3 regions of the Pantoea deleyi genome follow, and region 2 is predicted to be linked to each of the others. Evidence: predicted binding sites of a transcription regulator. Region 2 holds the regulator's gene; each other region holds the start of a gene.

Region 1 (10,872 bases), 1.0 Mb from region 2:
TATTTCTGGCTATCAAACAATACTGACTTAAATCTTTCAACTTATTCTGAGAATCTTTATCTTCCCTCCAAATTAGCGCATTGTTTTGTATGGCTTTTGTACGTAGCTCATATAGACTTGAAGGACAGACAAGCCAGACTTCACTATTTGAAAAAACCTGGAGTCCTTTAACAAGACGGGATTTACCTACTTCTCTTGTCACACCCCATTTATCTTTAGGAAAATAGTATGCAGGGAAATCATCTACATTAAAGGAAAAAACCTTTTCTTCCCAGGATGCCATACCGACCAATTCAATCCCTCGCTGATTTATTTGAATAAGTAAACCAGGAAAAACACCAAAGACAACCAAAACTATAAAAGGCGCCAGCATTAATGCAGGATGAACTGTCTGAACTTTACCATTTTTATTCCTAAAAAGGATTATGAGCGCAGGCATGAAAAGTAAAAAATATAAAATTACTATGATAGAGTACTGAGCCAAAATATTCTCGCCAGTAAAATACACTCCCATATCTATAAAAACAAAAAGAGGCATGATCGAAATAAAGGCGATACATAGCGACATGCAGCAATAAAAAATATTTATAATTACCTGGCTAGCCTTAAATCTCTCCCAGCAAAACCACTTAGTCAAATAATCTTTTTCCAGATTTTTACGCTTATGAATAGATTCCAGACGAAGAATAAAAAGCCTCAAATGCCGTTGACTTTTATTGCCTGTAAAGTAATTACAGATTACATGGGTAACTAAACCCACTAGGGCAGGAATAAGAAAAAGCCTAATACTGATATTTTCGTTTAGGAGGAAAACAGCAAGTGCAACAAGAATAGCAACCAAAGAAGTTATGGCAGTACAACCTTCATTATATTCAGTCTCAAGTCTTTCCCGAATACTGAGTTTCTTTTTATCTTTAATTGAGCTTTTCAGCCCCATTAAAGAACAAAGGGCTGTAGGAATGAAGAACATGATGGAAATAGCAAGAAAAAAGACTAATGAAGATATCAATATACTTAAACTCGCCGAAAGATTCCCCACTACCAATGAAAAAAAATCCAATCGACCAATCCATTTAAAATAAGCCCAAACGTTTATAAAACCAATAACAATAAAAACAAAAGATAAGTTTTTATAATTTTTAACTAACCAACGAAATGCTGTCATTTCTGCCTCCCTGCATTATCAGCAATATTGCTTTTACATGACGATAATGTTATTTCTGGTAAATGTCTAACCGCTCTGTCTCATCCCAGCCCAACATGATTTATGATTCTCAGCTTCTCCAGGTGCGGCCAATTACTGCCGCCGATAATCCGCACATTGCCCAGGTGATCCGCGATGTGTCCGCCGAGTTCGGCCTGACGGCGGACAAAGGCTATACCGTCTCCGATCCCCAGCTCGACCAGTTGTTTGAGCTTTACAGTGCTGAACAGAGTGCCTACTGGATTGTTGAGTATCAGGGCAGGGTCGCTGGCGGCGGTGGCGTCGCGCCTCTCGCCTGCAGCGCGCCCGATATCTGCGAACTGCAGAAGATGTATTTTCTGCCTGCCGTTCGCGGTCAGGGCCTGGCGCGCGAACTGGCGCTGCGGGCGATGGACCATGCACGCCGTCACGGCTTCCGCCGCTGCTATCTGGAAACCACTGCCAGCCTGACGCGGGCGATTAAACTCTACGAGTCGCTGGGCTTTGAGCATATCGACGGCGCGATGGGCTGCACCGGCCATGTCGACTGCGAAGTGCGGATGCTGAAGGTGCTGTAAAACAGGGGCTGACCGCCCCGCTGATCTTGCAGAGTCAGAACGCCGGTACGCCGCTGTGAAAGCGCAGCTCGCTGTCCGGCTCGCTGATTAACCGCCCTTCTGTGATGCCAATCGCCTGCACCCGTGGCGAGATATCTTTCGCCGCGATCTGCGCCGCCAGGGTCAGATAGTCCTGATAGTGCCGCGCCTCGGAGCGCAGCAGCGAGAGATAGAATTTCGCCAGCTCATCATCAAGATAAGGTGCCAGACTGGCGAAACGCTCACAGGAGCGCGCCTCGATGTAGGCGCCACAAATCAGTTTATCCACCAGCGTTTCCGGCTCATGGGTCGTCACTTCGCGCAGCAGCGATTTGGCGTAGCGGCTCGAGGTGATCTTCTGATAGACCAGCCCGCGCGACTGCATGATTTCCCACACCTGATAGAAGTGATGCAGCTCCTCTTTGATCAGCAGCACCATCTTCTCAACCAGATCATCCGCCCACGGCAGCGCGTTACGCACGATGATGCGTTTAGTAAGATTCCTGTGGGCGTTGATAAAATCGCTGTCGCCATCTTCGCGAAAGATAAAATCTTCATAGGGTTTCAGCCACGCCAGAATCGCATCGCCGCTGGGTTTGTCAGCCACATATTTGCGGATCAGCCAGACCGCGGTCTGGGCGGCTTTCAGCTCGCAGACCAGATGGTCGGTTAACAGCAGGGTCAGATTTTCCGGCTTGCGCGCCTCGTCAATCCAGGCCTGGGGCGTGCGGCAGTGCAGAAACTGATAGATCGGTTCAAGTAAAGGTGCGTAGTTCATGATGTCAAAAAGGCGTGGCAGAGGTGACAGGCGGAGAGATCTCCGCCCCGGCTACTTAGTGGCGAACACCATTATCGTCTTCATCTTCGATGGCGTCGTCTTCATCATCTTCATCTTCGGCATCGGGATCTTCGAAATAGGTGCCCCAGCCGTCGTAATCGACGTTGTACTTGCCGATCAGGTTCACCAGCTGCTCCACCTGCGCATCGATCAGTTCCGGGTTCAGCGCGGATTCGCTGATGATATCGACGCACATCACCGTGGTGCCATCTTCCAGCTCCAGCTCTTCCGGCTCGGTCACTTCATAACCCAGCTTGAACGCGTCGACGGCGGCTTTCTCCAGTGAGTCAAAGTTATTGCAGGAGAGATGGTGCTCGATGGTATAGAGCGCATCAGGATCGCTGCCATCCTCCAGCAGCTCTTCAATGATCTGCCGTGTCTCTTCCTGCTGCTCTTCCAGTAATGCTTCATATGCCATGACGATGTCCTCTCTGAGTTCGGCAATAAACAATTATTTTCCCACACTGCCTGTCGCGCCACTACACAAAACGAAAAGTTTATTCGCCCCGAGACTTGAAAATGAATATTCATACGGTTAGATTGAATTTTAATTCACTTTAATGCTTACCGGAGCGTTGTATGAGTCAGCTGTATCAGCGTCATTTTCTCAGACTTCTGGATTTTACCCCCGCCGAAATCGATTACCTGCTCTCCCTTTCTGCTGAATTAAAACAGGCGAAAAAAAGCGCCAGCGAAGTGCAGTATCTGAAAGGCAAAAACATCGCGCTCATCTTCGAAAAAGACTCGACCCGTACCCGATGCTCTTTCGAAGTTGCCGCTTACGACCAGGGTGCAAACGTCACCTATCTTGGCCCGAGCGGCAGTCAGATCGGCCATAAAGAGTCGATGCGTGACACCGCCCGCGTGCTGGGCCGGATGTACGATGGCATTCAGTATCGCGGCTACGGTCAGGCGCTGGTGGAAACGCTGGCGGAACATGCCGGTGTGCCGGTGTGGAACGGCCTGACCACCGAGTTCCATCCCACCCAGCTGCTGGCCGACCTGCTGACGATGCAGGAGCATCTGCCGGGTAAAAAACTCAGCGAGATGACGCTGGTCTACGTCGGTGATGCGCGCAACAACATGGGGAATACCATGCTGGAAGCCGCCGCCCTGGCCGGTCTGGATCTGCGTCTGGTGGCCCCGAAGAGCTGCTGGCCGGAGGAGGAACTGGTGGCCCAGTGCCGCGAAGTGGCGCAGCAGACCGGTGGAAAGATTACCCTTACCGACGATATTGCCAGTGGCGTGAAAGGCGCCGATTTCATCTACACCGATGTCTGGGTGTCGATGGGGGAAGCCAAAGAGGTCTGGGCCGAGCGGATTGCCCTGCTGCGTGACTATCAGGTCAACCGGGCGATGCTCGATCTGACCGGCAACCCGCAGGTGAAATTCCTGCACTGCCTGCCCGCTTTCCATGACGATCAGACCACGCTGGGCCAGCAGATGGCGGAACAGTACGATCTGCCCAACGGCATGGAAGTCAGCGATGAGGTCTTTGAGTCGCCGCACAGCATCGTCTTCGATCAGGCCGAGAACCGCATGCACACCATCAAAGCGGTGATGGTGGCGACGCTGGGCCAGCGCTGACAGGCCGCGGCCACCGGACGCTGTTCTCACCGGACAGCGTCCGTCGCCATGTCCCGCTGCCGGACACGCACCGGCAACCGGCCCGCAAACGTTTTCCTCTTGCTGCTCCACGACGAACGGGTATAATGCGGCCCAATTTGCCGGAGGAAATATGCGACAGCACAGCGGACAATTTGATGCTCAATCACGCCTGACCGCAGGCGGTGCTGCTGTTTCTTTCGGTCATCGACCCGATCTTAAAAAAGCCCCTTAAGCAGGGGCTTTTTTTTGTCCGCAATCCGGCCGCGCAGAGGAGACAGCTATGGCTAACCCGCTATATCGCAAGCACATTATTTCAATTAACGACCTCAGTCGCGAAGAGCTGGAACTGGCGCTGCAGACGGCGGCGCAGCTCAAAGCCAACCCGCAGCCGGAACTGCTGAAGCACAAGGTGATCGCCAGCTGCTTCTTTGAGGCGTCCACCCGTACCCGCCTGTCGTTTGAAACCGCAATCCATCGTCTGGGCGCATCAGCGGTCGGCTTTGCTGACGGCAGCAACACCTCGCTGGGCAAGAAGGGGGAAACCCTGGCCGACACCATTTCGGTCATCAGCACCTATGTTGATGCGATTGTGATGCGTCATCCCCAGGAAGGCGCGGCCCGGCTGGCGACCGAGTTCTCCAATGGCATCCCGATCCTCAACGCCGGAGACGGTGCGAACCAGCATCCGACCCAGACGCTGCTGGATCTCTTTACCATCCAGGAGACCCAGGGCCGTCTGAATCAGCTGAATGTGGCGATGGTCGGCGACCTGAAGTATGGCCGCACCGTCCACTCGCTGACCCAGGCGCTGGCGAAGTTTGAAGGTAACCGCTTCTTCTTTATTGCGCCCGATGCACTGGCGATGCCCGCCTACATTACCGATATGCTGGATGAGAAGCAGATCCCCTGGTCACGCCACGACAGCTTCGAAGAGGTGATGCCGCAACTCGACATCCTCTACATGACGCGGGTTCAGAAAGAGCGGCTCGACCCGTCAGAGTATGCCAACGTCAAAGCGCAGTTCATCCTGCGGGCGACCGATCTCGGCACGGCGCGCGACAACATGAAAGTGCTGCACCCGCTGCCCCGTATTGATGAGATCACCACCGATGTCGATAAGACCCCCTACGCCTGGTATTTCCAGCAGGCGGGTAACGGCATCTATGCGCGCCAGGCTCTGCTGGCACTGGTTTTAAACAGCGAACCCGCCCTGTAAGGAGAGACCCCATGACTCAGGACAACAAATTGCAGGTCGAAGCGATCAAGCGCGGCACGGTTATCGACCACATTCCGGCGCAGATCGGCTTTAAACTGCTCTCTCTGTTCCGGCTGACCGAAACGGATCAGCGCATTACCATCGGCCTGAACCTGCCATCCGGTGAGATGGGCCGCAAGGATCTGATCAAGATCGAGAACACCTTTCTCACTGACGATCAGGTAAATCAGCTGGCGGTCTATGCGCCACATGCCACGGTCAACCGCATCAATGACTACGAAGTGGTGGCCAAGATCGCCCCGACCCTGCCGGATCACGTTGAGCGGGTGCTGACCTGTCCCAACAGCAACTGCATCAGCCGCAGCGAGCCGGTCTTCTCCAGCTTTGCCGTCAAGCAGCGCGCCGATGATGTGCACCTGAAGTGCAAATATTGCGAGAAAGAGTTCGCCCGCCATGTGGTGCTGGGTCACTGGTAATCGCCCTGTCCGACCTTATAATGGGCCTGAGCGGCGGTATCGCCGCCTGACGACATAATCAAAGGAGCCATGATGTCTCGTGAAATCAGTACTGAAAAAGCCCCTGCCGCTATCGGTCCCTATGTTCAGGGCGTCGATCTGGGCAGCATGATCATTACCTCTGGTCAGATCCCGGTTGATCCGGCGACCGGCCAGGTTGCCGATGACGTTGCCGCACAGGCGCGTCAGTCGCTGGAAAACGTGAAGGCGATTGTAGAAGCGGCGGGTCTGAAGGTGGGCGATATCGTGAAGACCACGGTTTTCGTCAAGGATTTAAATGATTTCGCTACGGTCAATGCGACCTATGAAGCGTTTTTCACCGAACATCAGGCTCACTTCCCGGCGCGCTCCTGCGTTGAAGTGGCGCGTCTGCCAAAAGATGTGAAGATCGAAATCGAAGCGATTGCCGTCCGTCGCTAAGAGGGTACGCCGCCGCCTGCTGTGAACGCCGGCAGGCGGCGGCGCCGTGTTTACCGCTTAGCCGGCCGCCACAGCCACAGCAGCGCTATCGCCAGCGCAAACAGCACACCGAAGCCGATGCCCGTCGCCACCGCAGGCGCTCCCGCCCTGATCGCCAGCGTATAGAGTCCCAGCATGATCAGCATGGCACTGTTCTCACCCAGATTCTGCACCGCAATGGCATTACCAGAGCCGACGCTCTCTTTGCCCCGCGCCTGCAGCAGCGCATTCAGCGGCACTACAAAGAACCCGCCCAGCGCGCCAACCAGCATCAGTATCAGATAAGCATTCAGCAGCGAGTGCTGCAGCGAGAAGACCACAACCATAACGCCAATCAGCACCCCGGCCGGCATACAGCGACGCACGGTCTCCAGCGTCACCAGCTTCGCCGCCGCCGCCGCGCCAATCACAATTCCGATCGCCACCATAGCGTTGAGGGTGGTTGGCGTGGTGTTGTCGCTGATGCCCAGCGCCACCGGCACCCAGAGCACCAGCAGGAAGCGCAGCGTCACGCCTGCGCCCCAGAACAGGCTGGTGCCGAGCAGCGAGAAGCGCGTCTCCGCGTCACGCCACAGCAGCATGACGGCACCCGAGAAGCGGCGTACCATCATGCCCGGCTGCCAGCTCTGACCAGGACGTGCCGCCTGCAGCTTCGGGATAAACAGGTTCGCCATGACAGCGATGCCGTAGGTCAGCGCACAGATCCCCAGCGCCGCCAGAATATGCCAGTCGGCCAGCATCCCGCCCGCCACCGAGCCGAGCAGAATGGCGGCGATGGTTGACGCCTCCATCAGCCCGTTGGCTTTCACCAGCTTGTCGCCGTGCGTGATCTCCCCCAGGATGCCATATTTGGCCGGTGAGTAAGCCGCAGCCCCCGCGCCCACCAGGGTATAGCCGACAAAGGGATTGAAGCCGAAGCAGATCACCAGCGCACCCAGCAGCTTCAGGCTGTTGGCGAGCATCATCACCCGTCCTTTTGCCATGCTGTCCGCCACCTGGCCGACAAACGGCGCCAGCAGAATGTAGGCGGCGACAAACAGCATCTGCAATACCGGCTGGCTCCAGTCGGGATAGAACTGACTTTTCAGTACCGCCAGCGTGGCAAACAGCAGCGCGTTGTCGCCAAAGGCCGAGAAGAACTGGGCGATAATCACGGCGATCATGCCGCGCGACATCAGCGGCGCATTACGATCCAGGCTCATCACGTCTCCTCTTCCGCCATTTTCTTCAGCGTCACGTAATCGGGTTTGCCGCTGCCGAGCAGCGGGAGCTGTTTCACCGCCCGGATATCGCGCGGCAGCGCCAGCTCCGGCGCGCCCAGCTCACGGGCCGCTTTCTGCAGGCTGTCGCGTGCCAGCCCGGCATCGGTAGTGAACAGCACCAGCGCCTCGCCGCGCTGACCATCCGGACGCAGCGAGGCGGCATGCTGTCGGTCCGGCGACGCTTTAAGGGCGATCTGTTCCACAATCTCCAGCGAGACCATCTCCCCGGCGATCTTGGCAAAACGTTTGGCCCGTCCCTGAATCTGGCAGAACCCGCCCTCGTCGAAGCTGACGATATCGCCGGTGTCATACCAGCCCGCTTCCATATTGCCTTCGCCATCGTCGGCAACCGGCGTTTCCAGCACGCCTGGGTTTTCCACCCGCAGGTAGCCCTTCATGATGTTTGGCCCGCGCAGTTGCAGCCGCCCGCCCTGCTCAATGCCCGGCACCGACATCAGACGTGAATCCATGCCCGGCAGAATCCGTCCCACGGTGTGCGCTTTTGTCGCCATCGGTACGTTGATCGCCACCACCGGCGCGCACTCGGTGACGCCATAGCCTTCCAGGATGCGGATGCCATACTTCTCCATGTAAGTCTGGCGGGTCTGCTCCTGCAGTTTTTCTGCGCCCGCGACCACATAGCGCAGACGGGCAAAATCGTAGGGCGCGGCAAAGCGTGCGTAGTTACCCAGGAAGGTGGAGGTGCCGAACAGCACGGTGCAGTTACGGTCATAGACCAGCTCCGGCACGATACGGTAGTGGAGCGGGCTGGGATAGAGAAAGACCTGCGCGCCGGTCATCAGCGGGGTAAAGAGCCCGACCGTCAGGCCAAACGCATGGAACAGCGGCAGCGCCGACATAAACCGGTCGCGCGGCGTGAAGTCTGCCACGGTCCGGATCTGTTCGACGTTGGCCAGCAGGCTTTTATGTGAGTGCACCACGCCTTTAGGGTGGCCTTCCGACCCGGAGGTAAAGAGCACCATCGCGGCGTCTTCCGGCTGCTGAGGCAGCTGCGCACGGCGCGGCATCAGCAGATGGGCGAGGATCCACAGCTTGTCCTTGCCGGTGACGGTCTCTTTCAGATCCTCCAGATAGATCCACTGCACCTCATTCAGCCCCTGCGGCAGATGCCACAGATTGCCCTTCTCCAGGAACTGGCGCGAGGTGAAGACCGTTTTGATCTGCGCGGCGGTCAGCGCCGCCCGCATGCCGTTCACGCCCGCGGTGTAGTTGAGCATCGCCGGTACGCGCCCGCGCAGCGTGGCACCGAAAATCGCCGCCGCCGTGACGGTGGTATTGGGCAGCAGCAGCCCCACCACTTCACGCGGCTGGCTGTAGCGTTCCAGGATACGCCCCACGCCCAGCGACTTCTTCAGCAGGCCGTTGTAGCTGTCGGGTTTGAAATTGACATCTTCGATGCAGCGCTTAAATGCGCCATAACGCGTTCGTGCCGCCAGAAACGCCTCGAACAGGGTTTCACGCGGACGCACCGCCATGCGCGCTTCCATCATCACATGGTGCAGGTGCTCACCGGCCAGCACGCGCCGGTCGCGCGCCCGTTTCGCCTCCGGCATCGGAATACGGGTGGCGGGCAGAATGCTCAGGGTAATGCGCGGGAACAGACGACGTTTAAATACGCCCGCCAGACGGCCAAACGGCGTGAACTCTGCGCCTTCGATGCGCACCGGCACCACGCTGGCGCCGGAACGCGCCGCAACAAAGCCTGCGCCGCTGTAAATCTTCATCAGCGAGCCGGTCACCGTAATCCGGCCTTCCGGGAAGATCACCACCGGACGACCGGTGTCGATCAGCCGGACCAGTTGCTTCAGCGCCATCGGACGCGTCGGGTCCAGCGGCACAAAGTCGATAAAGGGTTTCACCAGGCGCATAAACCAGCTTTCGCTGATGGTGCTATAGATAGCGAAGACCGGCTTGATCGGCAAAAATAGCGCCAGCAATATGCCGTCGAGAAACGACATATGGTTCGGCGTGATCAATACCTTCTGTTTGTTCAGTTCGGTGACATCGCCCCGCAGTTCGACCCGCCACAACAGGCGAAATATCAGGCGCAAAAGTGTGAAAACCATGCCGGCTCCTTAGCATCATGAAAATAGCCCCTCACGATGCAGGATTTAACGCGGTTCGACAACAGAATTATCGGCGTTACGGCGCGACCTCAGGGCGCCTGCCAGCTGCCGCCCAGCGCGGCAATCAGCGCCACGCTGCTGACCCACTGCGTGCTCTGCAGCGTCAGCAAACTCTGCTGCGCACTCAGGCTACTGTTCTCCGTGGTTGCCACATCCAGGTAGTTAATCATGCCCGCGTCATACTGCAGACGCGTCACCCGCGCCGAGGTCTGCGCCGCGTCGGTGGCGCGCTGCTGTGCGGCGATCTCGCCCTGCAGCGTATTCAGCTCTACCAGCTTGTCCTCCACCTCCTGCATGGCCGTCAGCACCGTCTGACGATAGGTTGCGACGCTGGCCTCCCAGCCCGCCCGCGCCTGATCGACCTTCGCTGAGGTCGCGCCCGCGTCGAACAGCGTGCCGCTGAGTTCCGGCCCCAGCGACCAGACGCGGCTCGGCAGCGAGAACAGCGAGTGCAGCACCGACGAACTGACACCCGCGCTGGCGCTCAGGGTAAGATCGGGATAGTACCCGGCCACCGCCACACCCACGGCCGCATTGGCGGCGGCCATATTGCGTTCAGCGTACGCAATGTCGGGACGGCGCTGCAACAGCTCGCCCGGCAGGGCGGCCGGAATCGCGGGCAGCGTAGCGGTCAGCGGCGCGGCGGCCAGACTGAAGTCGGCGGGGGCTTTGCCGACCAGCAGCGCAATGGCATGCTCCATCTGCGCACGCTGCCACTGCTCATCCTGCGCCGAGGCGCGGGCACTCTCCAGTTGCAGCTGCGCCTGTGCCAGAGTGGCACGCGATGCGGTGCCCGCCTGATACTGGCGGCCGATCACGTTCAGGTAGCGCTGATAGGCGTCAACGCTCTGCTGATAGCGTGCGATTTTCTGATCCATGATCCGCAGCTGGAAATAGTCCTGCGCCAGCTCTGACTGGGCGCTCAGGGTGATATTAGCCAGTTCCGCCGCGCTGGCTGAGGCGCTGGCGCGATCCTCCTCCAGCGTACGCCGCAGTTTGCCCCACAGATCCAGCTCCCAGCTGGCGCTCAGCGCCGCCTGATGGCTGC
Region 2 (10,872 bases):
AGCGCCGTGCCGATATGCTGGCCAACCGCGCGCGCAGCGAAGAGGAAAAAGAGCAGGGCACTCAGAATACCGATGCGATTGAAATCGAAGAGCCGGTAATCGATCTGGATGCTATCAGTGCCCAGTCACTGCGGCTGGTGCGTTCTCTCCTGACGCTGATCGCGCTGGTGTCTGTGATTGTGCTCTGGTCGGAAATCCACTCCGCCTTCGGCTTCCTGGAAAATATTCAGCTGTGGGATGTCAGCTCGTCCGTGCAGGGCGTGGAGTCAATTCAGCCAATTACCCTGGGCGCGGTGCTGATCGCCATTCTGGTGTTTATCATCACCACTCAGCTGGTGCGCAATATGCCTGCGCTACTCGAACTGGCGCTGCTGCAGCACCTGAATCTGACGCCCGGTACCGGCTACGCCATCACGACCCTGACCAAATATCTGCTGCTGCTGGTCGGCGGACTGATTGGGTTCTCGATGATCGGGATTGAGTGGTCGAAGCTGCAGTGGCTGGTTGCGGCACTCGGTGTGGGACTGGGATTTGGTCTGCAGGAGATCTTTGCCAACTTTATCTCTGGCCTGATTATCCTGTTTGAAAAACCGATCCGTATCGGCGACACCGTGACGATCCGCGACCTGACCGGCAGTATCACCCGGATCAATACCCGCGCGACCACCATCACCGACTGGGATCGCAAAGAGATTATCGTGCCGAACAGGGCGTTCATCACCGAACAGTTTATTAACTGGTCACTGTCCGATTCGGTCACGCGCGTGGTGCTGACCATCCCGGCCCCGGCCAAAGTCAGCAGCGAACAGGTCACCACCATTCTGATACAGGCGGCCGAACGCTGCAGCTATGTGCTCGACACGCCACAGCCGGAAGCCTTCCTTGTGGATCTGCAGCAGGGTATTCAGCTGTTTGAGCTGCGCGTACATGCCGCAGAGATGGGACACCGGATGCCGCTGCGTCACGAGCTGCATCAGCTGATTCTGAGCGGGTTTGACCAGCACGGTATTGAGATGCCGTTCCCGCCCTTCCAGATGCGGATGGAAACCCTGGGTAAGAAGCTGCCTGCCAGCAACGGCACACCGGCGGCCCGCGCCTATAAATCTGGCGGTCTGTAATGCAAAACGCCCGGCTGAGCCGGGCGTTTTCACACTGCGCGATGCGTTACTGCTTAACGAAAGCTTCGCCCTGAGCAATGTCTTTCTTCAGCGTCTCCAGCATGCCGGAGAGCGCCTGCTGTTCATACGCGCTCAGCGTGCCAATCGGCCTGCGTTCCGCAATACCGTTTTTACCCAGCAGCAGCGGCTGTGAGAAGAAGCGCGCATATTCGCCCTCACCTTCCACATAGGCACACTCCACTACGCCTGACTCGCCATTCAGCGCCCGCACCAGAGACAGACCGAAACGGGCAGCCGCCTGACCCATCGACAGCGTCGCCGATCCGCCACCCGCTTTGGCTTCCACCACTTCTGTTCCGGCATTCTGGATCCGCTTCGTCAGATCGGCCACTTCCTGATCGCTGAAGCTGACGCCGCTGACCTGAGACAGCAGCGGCAGAATCGTCACGCCAGAGTGTCCGCCGATGACCGGAACTTCAACCTGGTCAGGTTGCTTGCCCTTCAGCGCTGCCACAAAGGTGTTGGCACGGATGATGTCCAGCGTCGTGACGCCGAACAGACGGTTTTTGTCGTAGACGCCGTGCTTTTTCAGCACTTCTGCCGCGATAGCCACGGTGGTGTTAACCGGGTTGGTGATGACACCAATCAGCGCTTTAGGCGCGGTCGTCGCCACCTGTTCAATCAGATTACGAACGATGCCGGCATTCACATTAAACAGATCTGCGCGGTCCATACCCGGCTTACGGGCGACACCGGCGGAGATCAGAACCACGTCTGCGCCCTGTAACGCTGGTGTGGCATCTTCGCCGCTGAATCCCTGAATGGAGACGGCGGTCGGAATATGACTGAGATCAACGGCAACGCCAGGCGTAACCGGCGCGATGTCATACAGTGAGAGTTCTGAACCTGCAGGAAGCTGGGTTTTGAGCAGAAGTGCGAGCGCCTGGCCTATGCCGCCAGCGGCACCGAGAACGGCAACTTTCATTCTTAACTCCTTATTAAGGTGGGGCAGAGATGGGCCGAAATTCTATCTGTGTCAGACCTTAATCAACTGCTCAGGCGATGATAATTATCCGCTGTTAATTCTACGTGCTTTCGCACTTAATCTCCGGATTCAAAAGTTACTTATCATTACGCCTGAATGACCGACAACCTTGCCGTCGTCAGACAGAGAACGGCTATGTGCGTTTTCTGTTACTACACCACCAATAATATAACAACTTTGCAACCTTTGCCTTCTGCGGCTGTGACGGGGGTTTTGGTCTGAGCGGATTTATTTGCTATTATCGCCGCCCGCCAGCCGCCCGAACCCTGCTCATCAATCGAACGATTGCATAAAAATGCATTTAAATGCATAATCACCACTCTGCCGCGGGCGGATGCGCGGTTATTCTCTCTATATATTGGTAACCTATGCGAAACCCATCGAAACAAGACGATCTGATCAAGGCTTTCAAAGCCTTATTAAAAGAAGAAAAATTCAGTTCCCAGGGCGAGATTGTTCAGGCGCTGCAGGATGAGGGCTTTGAGAATATCAATCAGTCCAAAGTCTCTCGCATGCTGACGAAGTTTGGCGCAGTGCGGACCCGCAATGCCAAGATGGAGATGGTCTACTGTCTGCCGGCAGAACTGGGCGTGCCAACGACCACCAGCCCGCTGAAAAACCTGGTACTGGATATCGACTACAACGACGCCCTGGTGGTGATTCATACCAGTCCTGGTGCCGCACAGCTGATTGCCCGCCTGCTGGATTCGCTGGGTAAATCGGAAGGGATTCTGGGAACGATTGCCGGTGATGACACGATTTTTATTACCCGTGCGCGCGACTTCACGGTGAAGCAGCTGCACAGCGCCATTCTCAACCTGTTTGAACAGGAACTCTGAGGATCGACTGACGGCTTCCGGTACAGACCTGGCCGTCAGCCCCTTAAGCCTGTTCAGGCTCGCCGTATTGCCCGCACGCATACACCCAACAGTCTGTTTTAAGCCCTGCGCCCGCGGACAGAAATCAGCTTCTGCTTCACCTTCTGCGCTATTTTACGCTGCTTTACATCACTAATCCGGCACCATCGCCCGGATCCAGATCAAACCCCAGCCCGAAACACCCCTGCATTTCGCACTAAACGTTAAAGTGATCTATATCACTGTTTTTGCAATTAAAAGCGGCATAAAGGCTATTTTTTCATCGTTTTTTATAACGTTGAGTTATTAAAAGTAGCCATAAGGATAAAGTATCACAAGAAAACATTATTAGCGGAATATTAATTTCTCGCGTTATTAGTTCTATACTTCTTTTCGTGACGCAAATCACACAAACCAGAAAGATAAAAATAGACGACGAGGAAATATCTATGAACGTTAAAACTACTATCGCTACCCTGAGTATTCTTTCCGCCCTTTCATTTGGCGCTGTCGCAGCAGAATCTATCGATGCTGCTCAGGCGCAGAATCTGCAGCCCGCAGGCACCATCAGCGTCAGCGGCGTCGCGGGTTCACCGATGGATATCCGTCAGCAGCTGAGTGACAAAGCCGATCAGCAGGGCGCAAAAGCCTATCGTGTGATCGAGGCTTACAACAACGGCAACTATCACGCCACCGCCGCGCTTTATAACTAAGACGCAGCCCGGTTTAGCCTGCCGCTCTCTGTCAGATGCGCACAGCCGCACCGGAGAGCAGAGGCAGAAACAGATATTGCAGGAGAGTGAATTATGAAAATGAAATTAGCTATCGCCGCCCTTGGCCTTTCCCTGATCTCAATGGGTGCTGGCGCTGCCAGCCTGGTGACCAATCAGGAAGCTCAGGGTTTGCAGTCGATGAACCAGACCATCAGCATTAGCGGCCGTAATGGCGACCAGACGCACGTGCGTCAGGTGCTGTCAGAGAAAGCGGATGCCCAGGGTGCCGGTCACTATCGCATCATCGAAAACAACCAGGATAACACCTGGCATATCACCGCTGAACTCTATAAATAACCGACCATGATGACGCCGGAACGGCGTTGAAAATATCGACGACCCGCCTTTACGATTAACCGCAGGTTGTTGAATGTATTGAGGAGACGAACATGAATATCAAAACAACCATTGCTACAGTCAGCCTGCTTTCCGTTATGGCGTTCGGCGCTTCTGCCGCTCAGCTGGTAACCGGCGACCAGGCACAGAATCTGCAGCCTGCGGGAACCGTGACCATCAGTGGTACAGCGGGTGCACCAATGGATTACCGCGCTGAACTTTCTCAGAAAGCCGATGCGCAGGGTGCCAGCGCCTATAAAGTGATTGAGGCGCGCACCGGTGACAACTACCACATCACCGCACAGCTCTATAAGTAATTCCTCGTCAGATGTTGACGAACCCTTTGGCCCCGCTCTCCGGGGCCTTTTTTTTATCTGACGTTAAAGTGAAGCTGCCCTTCCAGCTCCTCTTCCGCTTCATCGAACAACAGAATCAGCGCGCCGTAACGCCGTCGCTGCCCCCTGCCCAGATTGACAAATTCAATCTCCAGCGGCATGGGTAACAGATCGCCCGTCACCACATCCCATAATCCATCCAGATCGCAGATGCGGCGCTCTTCCAGCGCAAATCGCTCGCTGAACTGGCGGAAGAAATGGGCCTGATCGACAATTTCATTAAAATCAAAACGCTCGATTTTCATGCTGACCGCTCCCATGCTCCGTCTGTGGGCGACCTCTGCCGCCCGTTCCTGTCCGTTAGCTCAAACCGCCCAGGTGGAGCGCTTTGACCTCCAGATACTCTTCCATTCCCAGGACCGACCCTTCACGGCCCAGTCCCGACTCTTTCACGCCGCCAAAGGGCGCCAGTTCGGTCGAAACGGCACATTCGTTAATGCCGATCATGCCGCTCTCCAGCGCCGCCGAGACGCGGAACACCCGCTGCAGATTCTGGGTGTAGAAGTAGGCGGCCAGACCAAATGGCGTGGCGTTGGCGCGGCGGATGACATCCTCCTCATCCTCAAAGCGGAAACAGGCCGCCACCGGACCGAATGTCTCTTCCTGCGCGAGCTGCATCTCTTCGTGGGCATCGGCGATCACCGTGGGCTGCCAGAAATTGCCGCCCAGCGCATGGCGTTCGCCCCCCGCCAGTAGTTTGCCCCCTTTTGCGACGGCGTCTTTAACGTGCTGCTCCACCTTTTCCACCGCCGAGGCTTCAATCAGGGGACCGACGATCACGCCCTCCTCCATGCCGTTGCCGACCTTCAGCTTGTTGACCTCGGCCGCCAGTTGCTGCGTGAAGCGGTCATAGACCGCATCATGAATGTAAAAGCGGTTCACGCTGACGCACACCTGGCCCGCGTTACGGAATTTGTTGGCGATAGCGCCCTGGACGGCGGCATCGATGTCAGCATCGTCAAACACGATGTAGGGGGCATTGCCGCCCAGCTCCATCGACACTTTTTTCATGGTTTCGGCGGCATTGCGCATCAGCAGCTTGCCCACCTGCGTCGAGCCGGTGAACGAAATTTTACGCACCGCGCGGCTGGCCATGATCGCGTCGCTGATGGCGTGGGTGTCACCGGCCACCGCATTCAGCACGCCATCCGGGACGCCCGCCTGCTTCGCCAGGGCCAGCAGCGCAAAGGCCGACAGCGGCGTGTTATTGGCAGGCTTAATGATACCGGTGCAGCCTGCGGCCAGGGCGGGCCCCAGCTTGCGGGTCAGCATCGCCATCGGGAAGTTCCACGGCGTAATGGCCGCCACCACGCCAATCGGTTCGCGGGTAGCCAGGATACGCGAGCCCGGTTTCGCGGGCGGTATGATCTCACCGTTGGCCCGTTTTGCCTGCTCGGCGAACCACTGAATAAAGCTGGCGGCGTACTCAACTTCCCCCTCCGCCTCTTTTACCGGCTTGCCCTGCTCCGTGGTCATCAGTTCGCCCAGCCAGCGCTTGTTCTCAATAATCAGCTGGTACCAGCGCATGAGGATCTCAGCGCGCGCTTTTGCAGTGAGCGCCCGCCAGGCGGGGAAGGCGCGCTCTGCGGCGGCGATAGCCTGTTCCGTCTCCGCTTTGCCCGCTTTTGCCACCTGAGCAATGACCTCGCCAGTCGCCGGATTGGTGACGTCGAAGGTGGCGGCCGCCTGATGCCACTGGCCATCCGCTAAATAGCCGGTGCGGAACAGCTCGCTCTCTTGCAGTGATTTCATGGATTCGCTCCTGTCAGTTTTACGCTTCCGTTCAGAGAGTATAGTTGGCAAAAGCGGCAGGTTTTATGACGGGCGGGGATTGGGCAGGCCGCTGCCGGTGGCAGCGGCCAGATTCAGATTTGGATGAGGGTGTTCTGATATTTGTCGAGCATGAGCGCCAGCCGTCTGACCGGCTCCGTGACGCTTTCTGGTGCCTCATAATGGGCCAGTTTTTCCTGATAGACCGCCAGCTCTTTCAGCAGACGTTCAAAATAGTAACGCCGTTTGTCATCGCTGCTGGCGGAGATCACCCGATCCGCGGTGTAGCGCAGTTGCCGGTGATATGCTGAGAGATCGGCATTGATCGGCACTTCCGCATCCCGCAACCGCTGATGGCCGATGATCAACGTTAAGGCGATGCGGTACTTGTTGATATCGCCGGGAAACAGGTTCAGCAGCAGAAAGAGTTGCTGATAAAGCGCCGGTAAATGGTTTTCACGCCGGCGCGCCTGGTTGGTGGTCATCGCCGACACCGCCGCATACATAAAGCGGTTCAGCAATTTACGGCCGGTGCGCGCTTTCGATTTATCGCGGATCAGCAGGATCACCATCATCGCCACGAAGCAGCCGATGACCTGGCCAAGCACGTTGTCGAGAAAGACGTTGATGTGGAACTGCATCGGGTTATCAAGGACCAGCACGTTGAGCGTACCAATCAGCGCCCCGAGCGTGCCGAGCTGACGCCGCTGGATAAAGATGCCGCCAATAAAACCCAGCAGCCCGATGGCGATGCAGAGCAGCAGCGCGCTCTGCTGCGTGGCGGGCAGGACATACATAAAGTAGAGGGCGCCCAGCGGAACCGCGACCGTCATGCCGTAGAGGAAGTCTTTCGCCATCATCAGCGGGTTCGGCATACGCATCGCCAGCGCGGTGATCACCGCCAGCATGACCATGCAGCCGCTGCCGGAGGTCCATCCGGTGTAGAGCCAGAACAGCGAACCCAGCGCGGTTGCCACGAAGGTCCGGATCCCGTTGATCATCGCATGATGGGTCTCCGCAGAACGCGCCTGAATCACGACTTCGCGCTGCAGGATCGCCTCTTCCAGTGAGGTGATGCGGCTGTTGCTTTTAATGCCGTTGATCAGCAGCAGATATTCGGTGGCGGCACCGACCCAGCTGCCCAGCGTGACCGGCGTGGTTTTGCCGCTGGCTCCCATCACCCGCCGCATCACTTTCATCCGCTTGTGTACCTCCTCCACCGTGGTGGCAGGCTTCTCAACCATCAGGCGATACTGAGGCGGGATGTAGTCAGGGCGGGAGTTCTGGATCAGAAAGGTTTCGGCGGCCTGGGTAATCAGCGTCAGCGACAGCGTGTTCAGCATCTGCAAACGGCGATGGCTGTTCTTCCAGCGGGAGGATTCCATCATCAGCTGACTGCGCATGGTGTTCAGCGCCGTGGTGCGCCGGACCAGCGCGCTCCAGGCTTTGTCCACCTCTTCTTTGTCGCCGTGGGCGACGCAGAGCTGCAGCAGGTGATAGTGCGCCACCAGCAGCGAGTCGACCTCCGCATCGATCACTTTTTTGATCGAACGGGGCGAGAAGATCATATCGGCCAGGATAGCGCACAGGATGCCGAGCACAATCTCACTGCAGCGCTCGACCGCATACTGTGGCACCAGCGTCAGCCCGCCGCTGGCGTTCGCCGTCACCACGATAATCAGCGCGGTGTAGCCCGCCAGTCCCAGCGCGTAGGAGTTTTCGACCTTGATCAGCGAGGAGAGCCAGACGCAGAGTCCTGCCCAGATGCAGCACAGCAGCAGCATCACGACCGGCGCACGCACGGTGGCGATCATGATAGTCAGTGCGGCGATACAGCCGATAAATGTCCCGATAATACGCAAAACACCGCGATAGCGCAGCGCCCCGGAATAGGGGTCGCCACCGGCGGCGAAGGCGGTGCCGCCCGCCACGATCCCGGCGGTCATGACCGCCCAGCGCGGCGTTTCGAGGTTAAGGTGGAAGCCCACCATCAGCGCTAAAACCAGCGCGAAGGTGAGTTTTACCGGGAACCGCAGGAACTCGATCATATCGCCCTCTTAACCAAACTCACGCAGGCGATTCAGCAGACGGACCAGCGGTGAAACCTGTTCGGGCTGACGGTCGCCCGGCCCGGTGATGACGACGGTCGCCGTGGTGCCAGCCGGGAAGCGGTTGCCGGGCTGCTGATCCAGCCGGATGCGTACCGGCACACGCTGCGCCAGACGCACCCACTCCAGGTTGGAGTCCACCGTCGCCATGCCTTTGCTGTCCACCGAGCTGCTGCTGTTGGTGACGCCCGCGGCCACGCTGTCGACGGTGCCGCGCAGCACTATGTTGCTGCCGAGCGGTGTCACCTCGGCGCGGAAGCCCTTCTCCACGCCGTGAAGTTTGGTCTCTTCCAGATAAGCGAGCACATAGAAGGAGTGCTGCTGAACCAGCGCCACCGCCACGGAACCCCGGGTGATGAACTCGCCCTGATAGACATTCAGGTTAGTGACCCAGCCATCGGACGGCGCTTTGATGGTGGTACGCTCCAGATCAATCTCCGCCAGATCGCGAGTCGCCATCGACTTCGCCAGCTGATGTTCGCTGGTTTGCAGATCGTTGTTGGATTGTTCAATCGCTTCGCGCGACATCGCGGAGGTACCAAGCTGATTACGACGTCCGGCTTCGCGACGTTTCTCGCTGACCAGCGCCTGGTAATATTCAACATCCGCCTGAGCCTGTGCCAGCGCTTTCTGATAGCGCGGCCGATCCACCACAAACAGCGTATCGCCCTTCTTCACCAGCTGGTTATCGTGCACCGGAACATCGGTGATCAGGCCGGTGACATCGGGCGAGATCGCCACCACGTCAGCCGCAAAACGTGCATCGCGCGTCCAGGGGGATTCGGTATAGAAGACCCAGGCACGAAAGATGATAACCACTGCGATGATGACCAGCAGGAGTGTAATCGCGTAACGCGCGATTTTTCTTATGAGTGCTTTCACTTAAACCTCAGACTAATAAACGGGAGACAAGGTAAAACACACAGCAGTAAAGCGCTGTATTAAAAAGTGCCGGATGCCAGACAAGATCGTAGATGCCGCTCGGCGTCAGCACGCGTTTCACTAACCAGAACAGCATGAGTGAAATAATAAGTTCGATGAAAACGGGCGGAAAAGAGAGCCCAAACATGACAAATACCGGAAGCACACTCATCAGAAATCCTTAGTTCGACCTTGCCGGGAGACGCCTTTGCCTTCTGCAGATGCCACAGGAAAACCCTCTGCCAGCGCTATCTGAACCGCAGCTGGCTTAATAATAGCGTATCATCGAGGGGTATCAGGCAATGAAGAATCACCGGAAAATACCCCGGCCCGCTTATAATAACGTGCATTACTAACCATTTTCTACAGAATGTGATCTAAATCACTTTTAAGCCAGAGTAAACAATGGAACGACTGAAAGGTATGTCCGTTTTCGCCCGTGTGGTCGAACTGGGTTCGTTCACCGCCGCGGCGCGTCAGCTTCATCTGAGCGTCTCCTCAATCAGCCAGATCGTCGCCAGGCTGGAGGATGCGCTGCAGGTCAAGCTGCTGAATCGCAGCACCCGCAGTATCGGGCTGACCGAGGCGGGCAAAATCTACTATCAGGGCTGCCGCCGGATGCTGGCGGAAGCGACCCAGGTGCATGAACAGCTCTATGCGTTTAACAATACGCCGATTGGCGTACTGCGGATTGGCAGCTCCTCGACCATGGCGCAAAACGTGTTAGCCGGCATGACCAGCGAGATGCTGCGGGAGTATCCGGGGCTGAGCGTGAACCTGGTGACCGGCGTACCGGCACCGGACCTGATCGCCGACGGGCTGGATCTGGTGATCCGCGTCGGCACGCTGAAAGATTCCAGCCTCTTTTCACGCCGTCTTGGCGCGATGCCGATGGTAGTGTGCGCCGCCAAAAGCTATCTGGCGCAGCACGGTACGCCGGAGAAACCGGGTGACATCGATAATTTTTCCTGGCTGGAATATAGCGTGCGGCCCGACAACAACTTCGAGCTGATTGCACCGGAAGGGTTAGTGACCCGTCTGGCGCCGCAGGGCCGTTTTGTCACCAACGATTCGCTGACGCTGCTGCGCTGGCTGAAGTCGGGCAACGGTATCGCCTATGTCCCGATGATGTGGGTCATCGATGAGATCACCGCGGGCGAGATTGATATTCTGTTTCCGCAGTATCAGTCCGATCCACGTCCGGTCTATGCGCTCTATACCGAGAAAGATAAGTTACCGCTGAAGGTGCAGGTCTGTATCGATTATCTGACCGGCTATTTTGAGCAGGTGGCTGAGCAGTATCAGCTGCACCGTAAGAGCTGACAGGAACGGGTGATACCCGCTGGCTGCGAAACCCGGCCAGCGAAGTGTCGGAACGCGGCAGCGTTTCTCTTACTGAGGGGCTCGTTTCTGTTGCCTGTGCTTTCAGCCGGTGCATTGCCTGCCGGCATCGTGCGGGTCACTGCGTTCCGCAACCCGCCGGGCGGCGGGTTGCGGAGGTCACATCAGGCGGTGCCGCCGATGGTCAGTTTATCCAGCTTCAGGGTCG
Region 3 (10,872 bases), 320 kb from region 2:
GGATCGTCAGCTTCTGCAACTCTGCTATACCTCCGAAGTGGTTAACAGCGCCTTTACGCTGCTGCAGGACGCGGGTTTACCGGGACATCTGCAACTGCGCGACGGCCTGGCGCTGGTGGCGCTGGTTGGCGCAGGCGTTACCCGCAATCCGCTGCATACCCATCGCTTCTGGCAGCAGTTAAAAGATCAGCCGATTGAGTTCATCTGGCAGTCAGAAGAGCACATCAGCGTGGTGGCAGTGCTGCGCGTCGGGCCGACCCGGCATCTGATCCAGGGACTGCATCAGTCGCTGTTTCGCGCGGAAAAGCGTATCGGCCTGATGCTGTTTGGCAAAGGCAACATCGGTTCGCGCTGGCTGGAGCTGTTTGCCCGCGAACAGGAGTCGCTGTCAGCGCGTACCGGCTTTGAGTTTCTGCTGGCGGGCGTGGCGGACAGCCGTCGCAGCCTGCTGAGCTATGAGGGGCTGGATGCCAGCCGGGCGCTCGCCTTCTTTGATGATGAGGCGGTGGAGCGCGATGAGGAGTCGCTGTTCCTCTGGATGCGCGCTCATCCGTTTGACGATCTGGTCGTGCTGGATGTCACCGCCAGCACCCCGCTGGCGCAGCAGTATCTCGACTTCGCCAGCCACGGTTTCCACGTCATCAGTGCCAACAAGGTGGCGGGGGCCTCCGACAGCCAGACATGGCGGCAGATCCGCGATGCCTTTACCAAAACCGGGCGTCACTGGCTCTATAACGCGACGGTGGGTGCAGGTCTGCCGATCAACTACACCGTGCGCGATCTGCGCGACAGCGGCGATACCATTCTGGCGATCAGCGGGATCTTCTCCGGGACGCTCTCCTGGCTGTTCCTGCAGTTTGATGGCACTGTGCCCTTTACCGAGCTGGTGGACCAGGCGTGGCAGCAGGGATTGACCGAGCCCGATCCGCGCGCTGACCTTTCCGGTCAGGATGTGATGCGCAAGCTGGTGATCCTGGCGCGTGAGGCGGGCTACAACATCGAACCGGATCAGGTGCGGGTGGAGTCGCTGGTGCCTGATAACTGTCAGCAGGGGTCGGTTGATCACTTCTTTGAAAACGGTGAAGAGCTGAACGAACAGATGCTGCAGCGACTGGAAGCCGCGCAGGAGATGGATCTGGTGCTGCGTTACGTCGCCCGCTTTGACGCCAACGGCAAGGCGCGCGTGGGCATTGAAGCGGTCCGTCCGGAGCATCCGCTGGCGTCCCTGCTGCCGTGCGACAACGTCTTCGCGATCGAGAGCCGCTGGTATCGTGATAATCCGCTGGTGATCCGCGGGCCGGGCGCAGGCCGGGATGTCACCGCCGGCGCTATCCAGTCAGATATTAATCGCCTCGCTCAACTGCTGTAACTCCTTCCTTACAGGCGCTTCGGCGCCTGTTTTCAATGCGTTATCTCTGCCCCCCGCAGCCGCCTCTATGCTGGCTGAAATTTGCTCACGTCTGTTGATTATTTTTAAGTTGACGGCACACCGGGATTACGTCATTTTGAACTTCCGGACGTCTAAACGTGTAGATGTTTGCAGGTCAGTTATTAATCGATGAGGGCGCAGAATGAGTTTCTTTCATGCTAATCAGCGCGAAGCGCTAAACCAGAGCCTGGCAGAGCTGAACGGGCAAATTAATGTCTCCTTCGAGTTCTTCCCGCCCCGTACGCACGAAATGGAAGAGACCCTGTGGAGCTCCATCGATCGCCTGAGCAGCCTCAAGCCGAAATTCGTTTCGGTGACCTACGGCGCGAACTCCGGGGAACGCGACCGCACCCACAGCATCATCAAAGGCATTAAAGATCGGACCGGTCTGGAGGCGGCGCCCCATCTGACCTGTGTCGATGCCACGCGCGAAGAGCTGCGCGCCATCGCTCAGGATTACTGGAACAACGGCATTCGTCATATTGTGGCGCTGCGCGGCGATCTGCCGCCCGGCAGCGGGAAACCGGAGATGTATGGCAGCGATCTGGTGTCCTTGCTTAAAGAGGTAGGGGAGTTTGATATCTCCGTCGCCGCCTATCCGGAAGTGCATCCCGAAGCAAAAAGCGCCCAGGCCGACCTGATTAACCTGAAACGTAAAATCGAGGCGGGCGCCAGCCGGGCGATCACCCAGTTCTTCTTCGACGTGGAAAGCTACTTACGTTTTCGCGACCGCTGCGTGGCGACCGGAATTGATGTGGAAATCGTGCCAGGCATCCTGCCGGTCTCTAATTTCCGGCAGCTGCAACGCTTTGCCACGCTGACCAATGTGCGTGTGCCGGGCTGGATGCATGCGATGTTTGCCGGGCTGGATAACGATCCGGAAACGCGCAAAATGGTGGGGGCCAATATCGCCATGGATATGGTGAAAATTCTGTCGCGCGAAGGGGTGAAAGATTTCCACTTCTACACGCTGAACCGGGCCGAGATGAGTTACGCCATCTGTCACACTCTGGGCGTGCGGCCTGCCGCTGCCGCGGCATAATCGCGCCCCGCACAGACAATAAAAAAGTCGGGCATGGCCCGACTTTTTTTATCACTGCCCGCCGACTCTCGTCAGCACCGGGTTAACCGGTGTTACGCATCCCGGCGGCAACGCCGGCGATGGTGACCATCAGTGCCTGCTCCACGCGGGCATCCGGCTCTTCACCCCGCGCTTCCTGGGCGCGTGAACGATGCAGCAGCTCGGCCTGCAGGACGTTGAGCGGGTCGGTATAGACGTTACGCAGCGCGATCGACTCGGCAATCCACGGCTGGTCAGCCATCAGATGCGAATCGTTGGCGATGGTCAGCACCGCTTTGATATCCGCATCAAGCTGATCGCGCAGCTGTTTGCCCAGCGGCCAGAGCGATTTATCCACCAGGCGCTGATCATAATATTCCGCCAGCCACAGGTCCGCTTTCGAGAAGACCATCTCCAGCATCCCCAGACGGGTAGAGAAGAAGGGCCAGTCACGGCACATCGCTTCCAGCTGATCCTGATGGCCTGCCGCCATCGCCTGCTGCAGGGCCGCTCCGGCGCCCAGCCAGGCGGGCAGCATCAGGCGGTTCTGCGTCCAGGCGAAGATCCACGGAATGGCACGCAGCGACTCCACGCCGCCGGTTGGCCGGCGTTTGGCCGGACGCGAGCCCAGCGGCAGTTTGCCCAGCTCCTGCTCCGGCGTGGCCGAACGGAAATAGGGCACGAAGTCAGCATTTTCACGCACGTAACCGCGGTACATCGCGCAGGAGTCAGCCGAGAGCTGATTCATAATGTCGCGCCATTCGCGTTTCGGCTCCGGCGGCGGCATCAGGTTCGCTTCCAGAATCGCACCGGTGTAAAGCGACAGGCTGGCGATGGTCACCTCAGGCAGACCATACTTAAAGCGGATCATCTCGCCCTGTTCGGTCACGCGCAGGCCGCCACGCAGGCTGCCCGGTGGCTGCGACAGCAGTGCCGCATGAGCAGGTGCACCGCCACGGCCAATGCTGCCGCCGCGTCCGTGGAACAGAGTCAGGGAGATCCCGGCTTTCTCGCAGGTTTTGATCAGGGCATCCTGTGCCTGATACTGCGCCCAGCTGGCGGCCATCACCCCGGCATCTTTCGCCGAGTCAGAGTAGCCAATCATCACCATCTGTTTGCCCTGAATAAAGCCGCGATACCAGTCGATGCTCAGCAGCTGGCTCATCACATCGTTGGCGTTGTTCAGGTCATCCAGCGTTTCGAAAAGCGGCGCGACCGGCATCGCATAGCCGATACCGGCTTCTTTCAGCAGCAGATGAACGGCCAGCACGTCAGAAGGGGTTTTCGCCATCGAAATCACGTAGGCGGCGATAGAGCCCTGCGGTGCTTCGGCCGCGACGCGACAGGTTTCCAGCACTTCGCGTGTCTCGTCGCTGGGTTCCCAGTTGCGGGGCAGCAGCGGACGTTTGGAGTTCAGTTCGCGGATCAGGAAGGCCTGCTTGTCCGCTTCGGACCAGCTCTCGTAGTCGCCCAGGCCCAGATAGCGGGTCGCTTCCGCAATCGCTTCGGTGTGACGGGTGCTCTCCTGGCGCAGATCGATACGCACCAGCGGCACGCCAAAACATTTCACGCGGCGCAGCGTATCAAGCAGCTGGCCGTTGGCGATGATGCCCATGCCGCACTTCTGCAGGGACTGATAGATGGCGAACAGCGGATCCCACAGCTGGTCATTAGACACCAGCAGATCGGCCGGACGCGGCAGACGTTCCCCTTTCAGGCGATGCTCCAGGAACGACTGGGTGCTCATCAGCTGGCTGCGCATGCGCTTCAGGATCAGACGATAGGGTTCCAGCGCTTCCGGATCGCCGCTGAGTTCGCGGATCTCGTCGGTGCACTCCGACATCGACAGCTCAGAGATCAGTACGCCGATGTCGCGCAGGAACAGGTCAGTGGCTTTCCAGCGGCTCAACTGCATGACGTGACGGGTAATCGACGCCGTCACATTCGGGTTGCCATCTCGGTCGCCGCCCATCCAGGAGGTGAACTGCACTGGCACGAAATCGACCGGCAGTCTGATGCCGAACGCCTCTTCCACCTGCTCGTTCAGCTCACGCAGGAAAGCCGGAACGCCTTCCCACAGGCTGTTTTCCACCACGGCAAAGCCCCATTTCGCTTCGTCGATCGGGGTCGGGCGATATTTGCGGATCTCATCGGTGTGCCACGCCTGGGCGACCAGCTGGCGCAGACGGCGCATAATCTGGTTACGTTCGTAGTCGGAGACGTCGCTGTGATCGAGTTGCTTCAGGCAGCTGTTGACCTCGACCAGCTTGTGGATCAGCGTGCGGCGGGTGATTTCGGTCGGGTGAGCAGTCAGCACCAGCTCCAGCGACAGCGACTCAATCGCCGCCAGAATGTCGCTTTCACGAATCTCTTTCTGCTGCTTCAGGGTATCAAAGGTCTTTTTCAGCAGTTCAGGATGGTGCTCACCCTCGCCACTCTGTGAGATGGTCTGATACTGCTCCGCCACGTTGGTCAGATTAAGGAACTGGCTGAACGCGCGCGCCACCGGCAGAAGCTCCTCGTTGGAGAGGTTCTGCAGCGTATTGAGCAGTTCTTTACGATGAGTGTCATTGCCTGCGCGGGATGACTTGGAGAGCTTACGGATGGTTTCCACCTGGTCGAGGATGTTCTCGCCCAGTGCATCCTTAATCGTATCCCCGAGCAGTTTGCCGAGCATACTGACATTACTTCGCATTGCGGAATATTGTTCGTTCATTGGACCCTGACACCCTTATCGTCTTGAAAAACTTCTACACCCGACCTTTCAGGCAGCCAAAAATCAGCAACGTGGTGTTCCCGGTATGCTGAGGGGAACCGGCACCGTTGCCGCCTGTCCGCTTTCTGAAACGCTCTGGATAATCACCCGGTGGGCATAACATCGTCTTTTATCTAGCCACGTAATGTTGCATTCGTCAAATGAGATAAAGTGCGGCGAAGTAGCGGCTAAATAACGGGAATTATTGGTATTTATCGGGAGTGAAGCGGGATAAGTTATTCTTATTGTTAAATCCCGCAGAATGAGGGGGCATTTTGTCGTTTTTACAGTGAAATGCCCCATTTGCTGTCAATCAGTGACAAAAATGCTGCACAACCTGACTGATAAGCGCCCGTGTCGGCTTAATAAATGCCGTATCGATAAACTCGTCTGGCTGATGCGCCTGATTGATCGAACCCGGTCCCAGTACCAGTGTCGGACAGAGTTGCTGAATAAACGGCGCCTCGGTGCAGTAGTTGACGATTTCGGTAGGCGTACCCAGCAGTTTCTCGACCACACTGACCAGCTCATGGTTTGCCGGGCACTCATAACCCGGAATCGGCGGATGCAGCTCGGCCACGGTAATGCGGCCCGGCCAGCGTGCACTGACCGGGGCCAGCGCCTCATTCAGCAGTCCGTCGAGATCGCCCAGCGACAGGCCCGGCAGCGGACGAATATCCATGTGCAGCTCACAACAGGCGCAGATACGGTTCGCCGCATCCCCGCCATGAATATGCCCGAAGTTCATGGTGGGATAGGGGATGGCAAAACCATCGTGGTGATAGCGTTCCTGCAGCGTCGTGCGGAGCTGCATCAGGTGGGTGATCGACTCATGCATCAGCTCGATGGCGTTAACACCTCGCGCCGGATCGCTGGAGTGGCCCGATTTGCCTTCGATACGGATCACGTTCGACAGATGGCCTTTATGCGCGCGAACCGGTTTAAGCGAGGTCGGCTCGCCAATAATGGCGCAGTCGGGACGCAGCTGCGTCGATTCAGAAAAATATTTGGCCCCCGCCATGGTGGTCTCTTCATCCGCCGTGGCGAGAATATAGAGCGGCTTACTCAGGGTGCTGACATCCACATCGCGCAGCGTATCGAGAATAAAGGCGAAGAACCCTTTCATGTCGGCGGTGCCCAGACCATAGAGCTTGTTGTCGTGCTCGGTCAGGGTAAAGGGATCGCGTGTCCAGCGGCCATCATCGAAGGGCACGGTGTCGGTATGGCCGGCCAGCAGCAGGCCGCCCGCGCCGCTACCGGTGCGCGCCAGCATGTTAAATTTATTGCGCGTTCCCGGCACGGGCTGCACTTCAACGCTGAAGCCGAGGTCGCGGAACCAGCCTGCCAGCAAATTGATTAAAGTTTCATTACTCTGATCCAGTGCGGCATCGGTTGCGCTGATCGACGGTGTGGCGATTAACTGGCTGTACAGTTCAATAAAAGGCGGTAATTTTGTCTTCACTGTTGGCGGTCCTTGGGTTAGGATGTATCCATATTCATGCAGTAATAGTGAATAAAAATACATTAACGTCCTCTGCAAGGGAACCTTAAATCGCTGCAGATGACAGGGTGGGTAACGGGGCAAGGCCGCGACCCGGAATGTGCGACTGTAAAAAGGGTTACAGCCTGATGTTGAATACGCTGATCGTTGGTGCCAGTGGTTACGCTGGTACAGAGCTTGCCACCTTCCTGAATCGTCATCCACATATCAACATAACCGCTTTGGCGGTTTCCGCGCAAAGCCCTGATGCCGGTAAGCGCCTCTCCGACCTTCATCCGCAGCTGAAAGGCGTGGTGGATCTTCCGCTGCAGCCGCTGAGCAGCGCGGCGGAGTGGGCCGGCAAAGTGGATGTGGTGTTCCTGGCGACCGCCCATGAAGTCAGCCACGATCTGGCCCCGGAGTTTCTCAAAGCCGGTTGTGTGGTCTTTGACCTGTCGGGCGCGTTCCGCGTCAACGACGCCGATTTCTACACCCGCTTCTATGGCTTCACCCATCAGCATGGCGAGTGGCTGGATAAGGCTGTTTACGGTCTGGCGGAATATCAGCACGATAAAATTCAGCAGGCGCAGCTGGTGGCCGTCCCCGGCTGCTACCCGACCGCCGCGCAGCTGGCGCTGAAGCCGCTGGTGGAAGCCGGGCTGTTAAACGATGCGCAGTGGCCGGTCATCAACGCCACCAGCGGCGTGAGCGGTGCCGGACGTAAAGCCAGCGTCGGCACCAGCTTCTGCGAGGTCAGCCTGCAGCCTTACGGCCTGTTTAACCATCGCCATCATCCGGAAATCGTTGCGCACCTCGGCACACCGGTGATCTTCACGCCGCATCTGGGGAGTTTCCCACGCGGTATTCTGGCGACCATTACCTGCCGTCTGAAAGCGGGTGTGAGCCGTGAGGATGTCGCCGCTGTGTTCCATCGCGCCTATGATGATAAACCGCTGGTGCGGCTCTATGAGCAGGGCGTCCCGGCGCTGAAAGCCGTGGTGGGCCAGCCCTTCTGCGATATCGGTTTTGAGATGCAGGGCGAACATCTGATTGTGGTGGCCGCCGAAGATAACCTGCTGAAAGGCGCGGCATCGCAGGCGGTACAGTGCCTGAACATCCGGTTCGGCTTCCCTGAAACGCAGTCACTGATTTAACGGATAACGAAACCATGACCAATCCATTGATTATCAAGCTGGGCGGTGTGCTGTTAGACAGCGAAGAAGCGCTGGCCCGCCTGTTTGACGCGCTGCTGACCTGGCGCAGCGCCCATCAGCGTCCGCTGATCATTGTCCACGGCGGCGGTTGCCTGGTGGATGAACTGATGAAAAAGCTGGCGCTGCCGGTGATGAAGAAAAACGGCCTGCGCGTGACGCCTGCCGACCAGATCGACATTATTACCGGTGCGCTGGCGGGAACCGCCAACAAAACGCTGCTGGCCTGGGCCAAAAAATCGGGCATCCGCGCGGTGGGTCTCTGCCTGGGTGATGCGGGCATCGTCAATGTTACGCCGTTTGACGAAGAGCTTGGCCATGTCGGCCACGCGATGCCGGGCGATCCGGCCCTGCTGAACACCCTGCTGGCGGCCGGTTATCTGCCGGTAGTCAGCTCAATCGGTATTACAGACAGCGGTGAACTGATGAACGTCAACGCGGACCAGGCGGCGACCGCTCTCGCCTCGACGCTGGGCGCGGATTTGGTTCTGTTGTCTGACGTCAGTGGTATTCTCGACGGGAAAGGCCAGCGCATCGAAGAGATGACGGCCGATAAAGCTGAACAGCTGATTACCCAGGGCATCATCACCGATGGCATGATTGTGAAGGTACACGCTGCGCTTGATGCGGCACGTACCCTGGGCCGCCCGGTGGATATTGCCAGCTGGCGTCACGCCGAGCGGCTGCCTGACCTGTTTAACGGCGTGTCGATTGGCACCCGGATTCTCGCTTAACGACTCTGATTCAAGGATTACGAAATGCAAACGCAAAACATCAAAAAAATCGTTCTGGCTTACTCCGGCGGTCTGGATACGTCAGCCATCATTCCATGGCTGAAAGAGAACTACGGCGGCTGTGAAGTGGTCGCTTTTGTTGCGGATATCGGTCAGGAGCGCAGCGATCTGGAAGGTGTGGAGAAGAAAGCCCTGCAGTCCGGCGCCTCTGAGTGCCACGTGGTTGACCTGCGTGAAGAGTTCATCAGCGACTATGTTTATCCGGTGCTGCAGACCGGCGCCCTGTACGAAGGCACCTACCTGCTGGGTACCTCAATGGCGCGTCCTATCATCGCAAAAGCGCAGGTTGAGCTGGCACTGAAAGTGGGTGCTGATGCGCTGTGCCACGGCGCAACCGGTAAAGGAAATGACCAGGTGCGTTTCGAAACCACCTACACCGCGCTGGCGCCGCAGCTGAAAGTGGTGGCACCGTGGCGTGAGTGGAACCTGCGTTCACGTGAAGCCCTGCTGGACTACCTGAAAGAGCGCAACATCCCGACGACCGCGTCGCTGGAAAAAATCTACAGCCGTGACGAAAACGCGTGGCACATCTCCACCGAAGGCGGCGTGCTGGAAAGCCCGGCGAATGCACCGAACAAAGATTGCTGGGTCTGGACTGTCGATCCGCTGGAGGCGCCCGATCAGCCTGAAGACGTGACCGTGACCGTAGAGAAAGGTCGGGTTGTTGCCGTCAACGGCGAAAAAATGAGCCCGTTCCAGTGTCTGGAAAAACTCAACGTGCTCGGCGCGAAGCATGGCGTGGGCCGTATCGATATCGTTGAAAACCGTCTGGTCGGCATTAAATCGCGCGGCTGCTATGAAACGCCTGGCGGCACCATCATGGTCAACGCCCTGCGTGCGGTAGAGCAGCTGGTTCTGGATCGCGACAGCTTCAAATGGCGTGAGCAGCTGGGTCACGAAATGTCCTACGTCGTCTATGACGGCCGCTGGTTCGCGCCGCTGCGTAAGTCGATTCAGGCAGCGGCCGAATCGCTGGCGGAAGAGGTGAACGGTGAAGTGGTGCTGCAGCTCTTTAAAGGCCACGCAACCGCGACCCGGAAGCGTTCTGCGAACAGCCTCTACTCAGAAGAGTTCGCGACCTTCGGCGAAGATGAAGTTTACGATCACCGTCATGCGGGCGGCTTCATCCGTCTGTTCTCACTCTCGTCGCGCATCCGTGCCCTGAACGAGCAGAAGAAGTAATTTTCGGGCGGGGTACGCCCCGCCTCACAGTTTCACTTCAGGGGCGGCATTTATGCCGCCTCTTGTTTAACGATTCAGAGGAGTTTTCACATGGCACTTTGGGGTGGACGGTTTACTCAGGCAGCGGATCAACGTTTCAAACAGTTCAACGACTCGCTGCGCTTCGATTACCGCCTGGCAGAGCAGGACATCATTGGCTCTGTTGCCTGGTCCAAAGCGCTGGTGACGGTGAATGTCCTGACTCAGGATGAGCAGCAGCAGCTGGAAGCAGCCCTGAATACGTTACTGCAGGACGTGCGTGAAAATCCTGAGCAGATTCTGCAGAGCGATGCCGAAGATATCCACAGCTGGGTGGAAGGGCAGCTGATCGACAAGGTCGGCGCACTGGGCAAAAAACTGCACACCGGCCGTAGCCGTAACGATCAGGTCGCGACCGATCTGAAGCTCTGGTGCAAGATGCAGATTGAGGCGCTGCTGGGCGCGACACGCGATCTGCAGCAGGCGCTGGTGGTGACGGCGGAAGCCAATCAGGATGCGGTGATGCCGGGCTACACCCACCTGCAGCGTGCTCAGCCGGTGACGTTTGCGCACTGGTGTCTCGCCTATGTTGAAATGCTGGCGCGCGATGAGAGCCGTCTGCAGGATACGCTGAAGCGGCTGGATGTCAGCCCGCTGGGCTGCGGCGCACTGGCCGGTACCGCTTACGAAATTGACCGTCAGCAGCTGGCAGGCTGGCTGGGCTTTGCGTCTGCCACGCGCAACAGTCTGGACACCGTCTCAGACCGCGACCACGTGCTGGAGCTGCTCTCCGATGCCGCAATCGGCATGGTGCATCTGTCGCGCTTTGCCGAGGATATGATCTTCTTCAATACCGGCGAAGCGGGCTTTATTGAGCTGTCAGACAAAGTGACCTCCGGCTCTTCGCTGATGCCGCAGAAGAAAAACCCGGATGCGCTGGAGC

The links. Region 2 encodes ArgR, which controls arginine synthesis, uptake and breakdown. Its sites were predicted from a motif close to ANTGAATAAAAATACANT; they were not measured.
Region 1: argF (ornithine carbamoyltransferase) is a predicted target of ArgR. The motif match lies at 3,157-3,174, and genes of this name have one in related genera.
Region 3: argC (N-acetyl-gamma-glutamyl-phosphate reductase) is a predicted target of ArgR. The motif match lies at 6,753-6,770, and genes of this name have one in related genera.

Annotation. Positions count from the first base shown of each region.
Region 1 covers NZ_CP071405.1:3,450,668-3,461,539, forward strand. Annotated here, with positions in the region: gene J1C59_RS16215 (hypothetical protein) at 1-1,165, opposite strand, end outside; gene J1C59_RS16220 (GNAT family N-acetyltransferase) at 1,261-1,761, shown strand; gene miaE (tRNA isopentenyl-2-thiomethyl-A-37 hydroxylase MiaE) at 1,796-2,557, opposite strand; gene rraB (ribonuclease E inhibitor RraB) at 2,613-3,035, opposite strand; gene argF (ornithine carbamoyltransferase) at 3,197-4,204, shown strand; gene pyrB (aspartate carbamoyltransferase) at 4,506-5,441, shown strand; gene pyrI (aspartate carbamoyltransferase regulatory subunit) at 5,453-5,917, shown strand; gene ridA (2-iminobutanoate/2-iminopropanoate deaminase) at 5,990-6,376, shown strand; gene lplT (lysophospholipid transporter LplT) at 6,427-7,617, opposite strand; gene aas (bifunctional acyl-ACP--phospholipid O-acyltransferase/long-chain-fatty-acid--ACP ligase) at 7,617-9,764, opposite strand; gene J1C59_RS16265 (efflux transporter outer membrane subunit) at 9,854-10,872, opposite strand, start outside.
Region 2 covers NZ_CP071405.1:500,196-511,067, reverse strand. Annotated here, with positions in the region: gene mscM (miniconductance mechanosensitive channel MscM) at 1-1,118, shown strand, start outside; gene mdh (malate dehydrogenase) at 1,165-2,103, opposite strand; gene argR (transcriptional regulator ArgR) at 2,532-3,002, shown strand; gene yhcN (peroxide/acid stress response protein YhcN) at 3,470-3,733, shown strand; gene J1C59_RS02445 (YdgH/BhsA/McbA-like domain containing protein) at 3,827-4,090, shown strand; gene yhcN (peroxide/acid stress response protein YhcN) at 4,183-4,446, shown strand; gene J1C59_RS02435 (barstar family protein) at 4,500-4,769, opposite strand; gene J1C59_RS02430 (NAD-dependent succinate-semialdehyde dehydrogenase) at 4,825-6,276, opposite strand; gene aaeB (p-hydroxybenzoic acid efflux pump subunit AaeB) at 6,390-8,342, opposite strand; gene aaeA (p-hydroxybenzoic acid efflux pump subunit AaeA) at 8,352-9,284, opposite strand; gene aaeX (p-hydroxybenzoic acid efflux pump operon protein AaeX) at 9,292-9,495, opposite strand; gene aaeR (HTH-type transcriptional activator AaeR) at 9,729-10,646, shown strand; gene tldD (metalloprotease TldD) at 10,829-10,872, opposite strand, start outside.
Region 3 covers NZ_CP071405.1:181,689-192,560, forward strand. Annotated here, with positions in the region: gene J1C59_RS00850 (bifunctional aspartate kinase/homoserine dehydrogenase II) at 1-1,369, shown strand, start outside; gene metF (methylenetetrahydrofolate reductase) at 1,572-2,471, shown strand; gene ppc (phosphoenolpyruvate carboxylase) at 2,554-5,205, opposite strand; gene argE (acetylornithine deacetylase) at 5,558-6,706, opposite strand; gene argC (N-acetyl-gamma-glutamyl-phosphate reductase) at 6,874-7,878, shown strand; gene argB (acetylglutamate kinase) at 7,893-8,669, shown strand; gene J1C59_RS00880 (argininosuccinate synthase) at 8,694-9,911, shown strand; gene argH (argininosuccinate lyase) at 10,002-10,872, shown strand, end outside.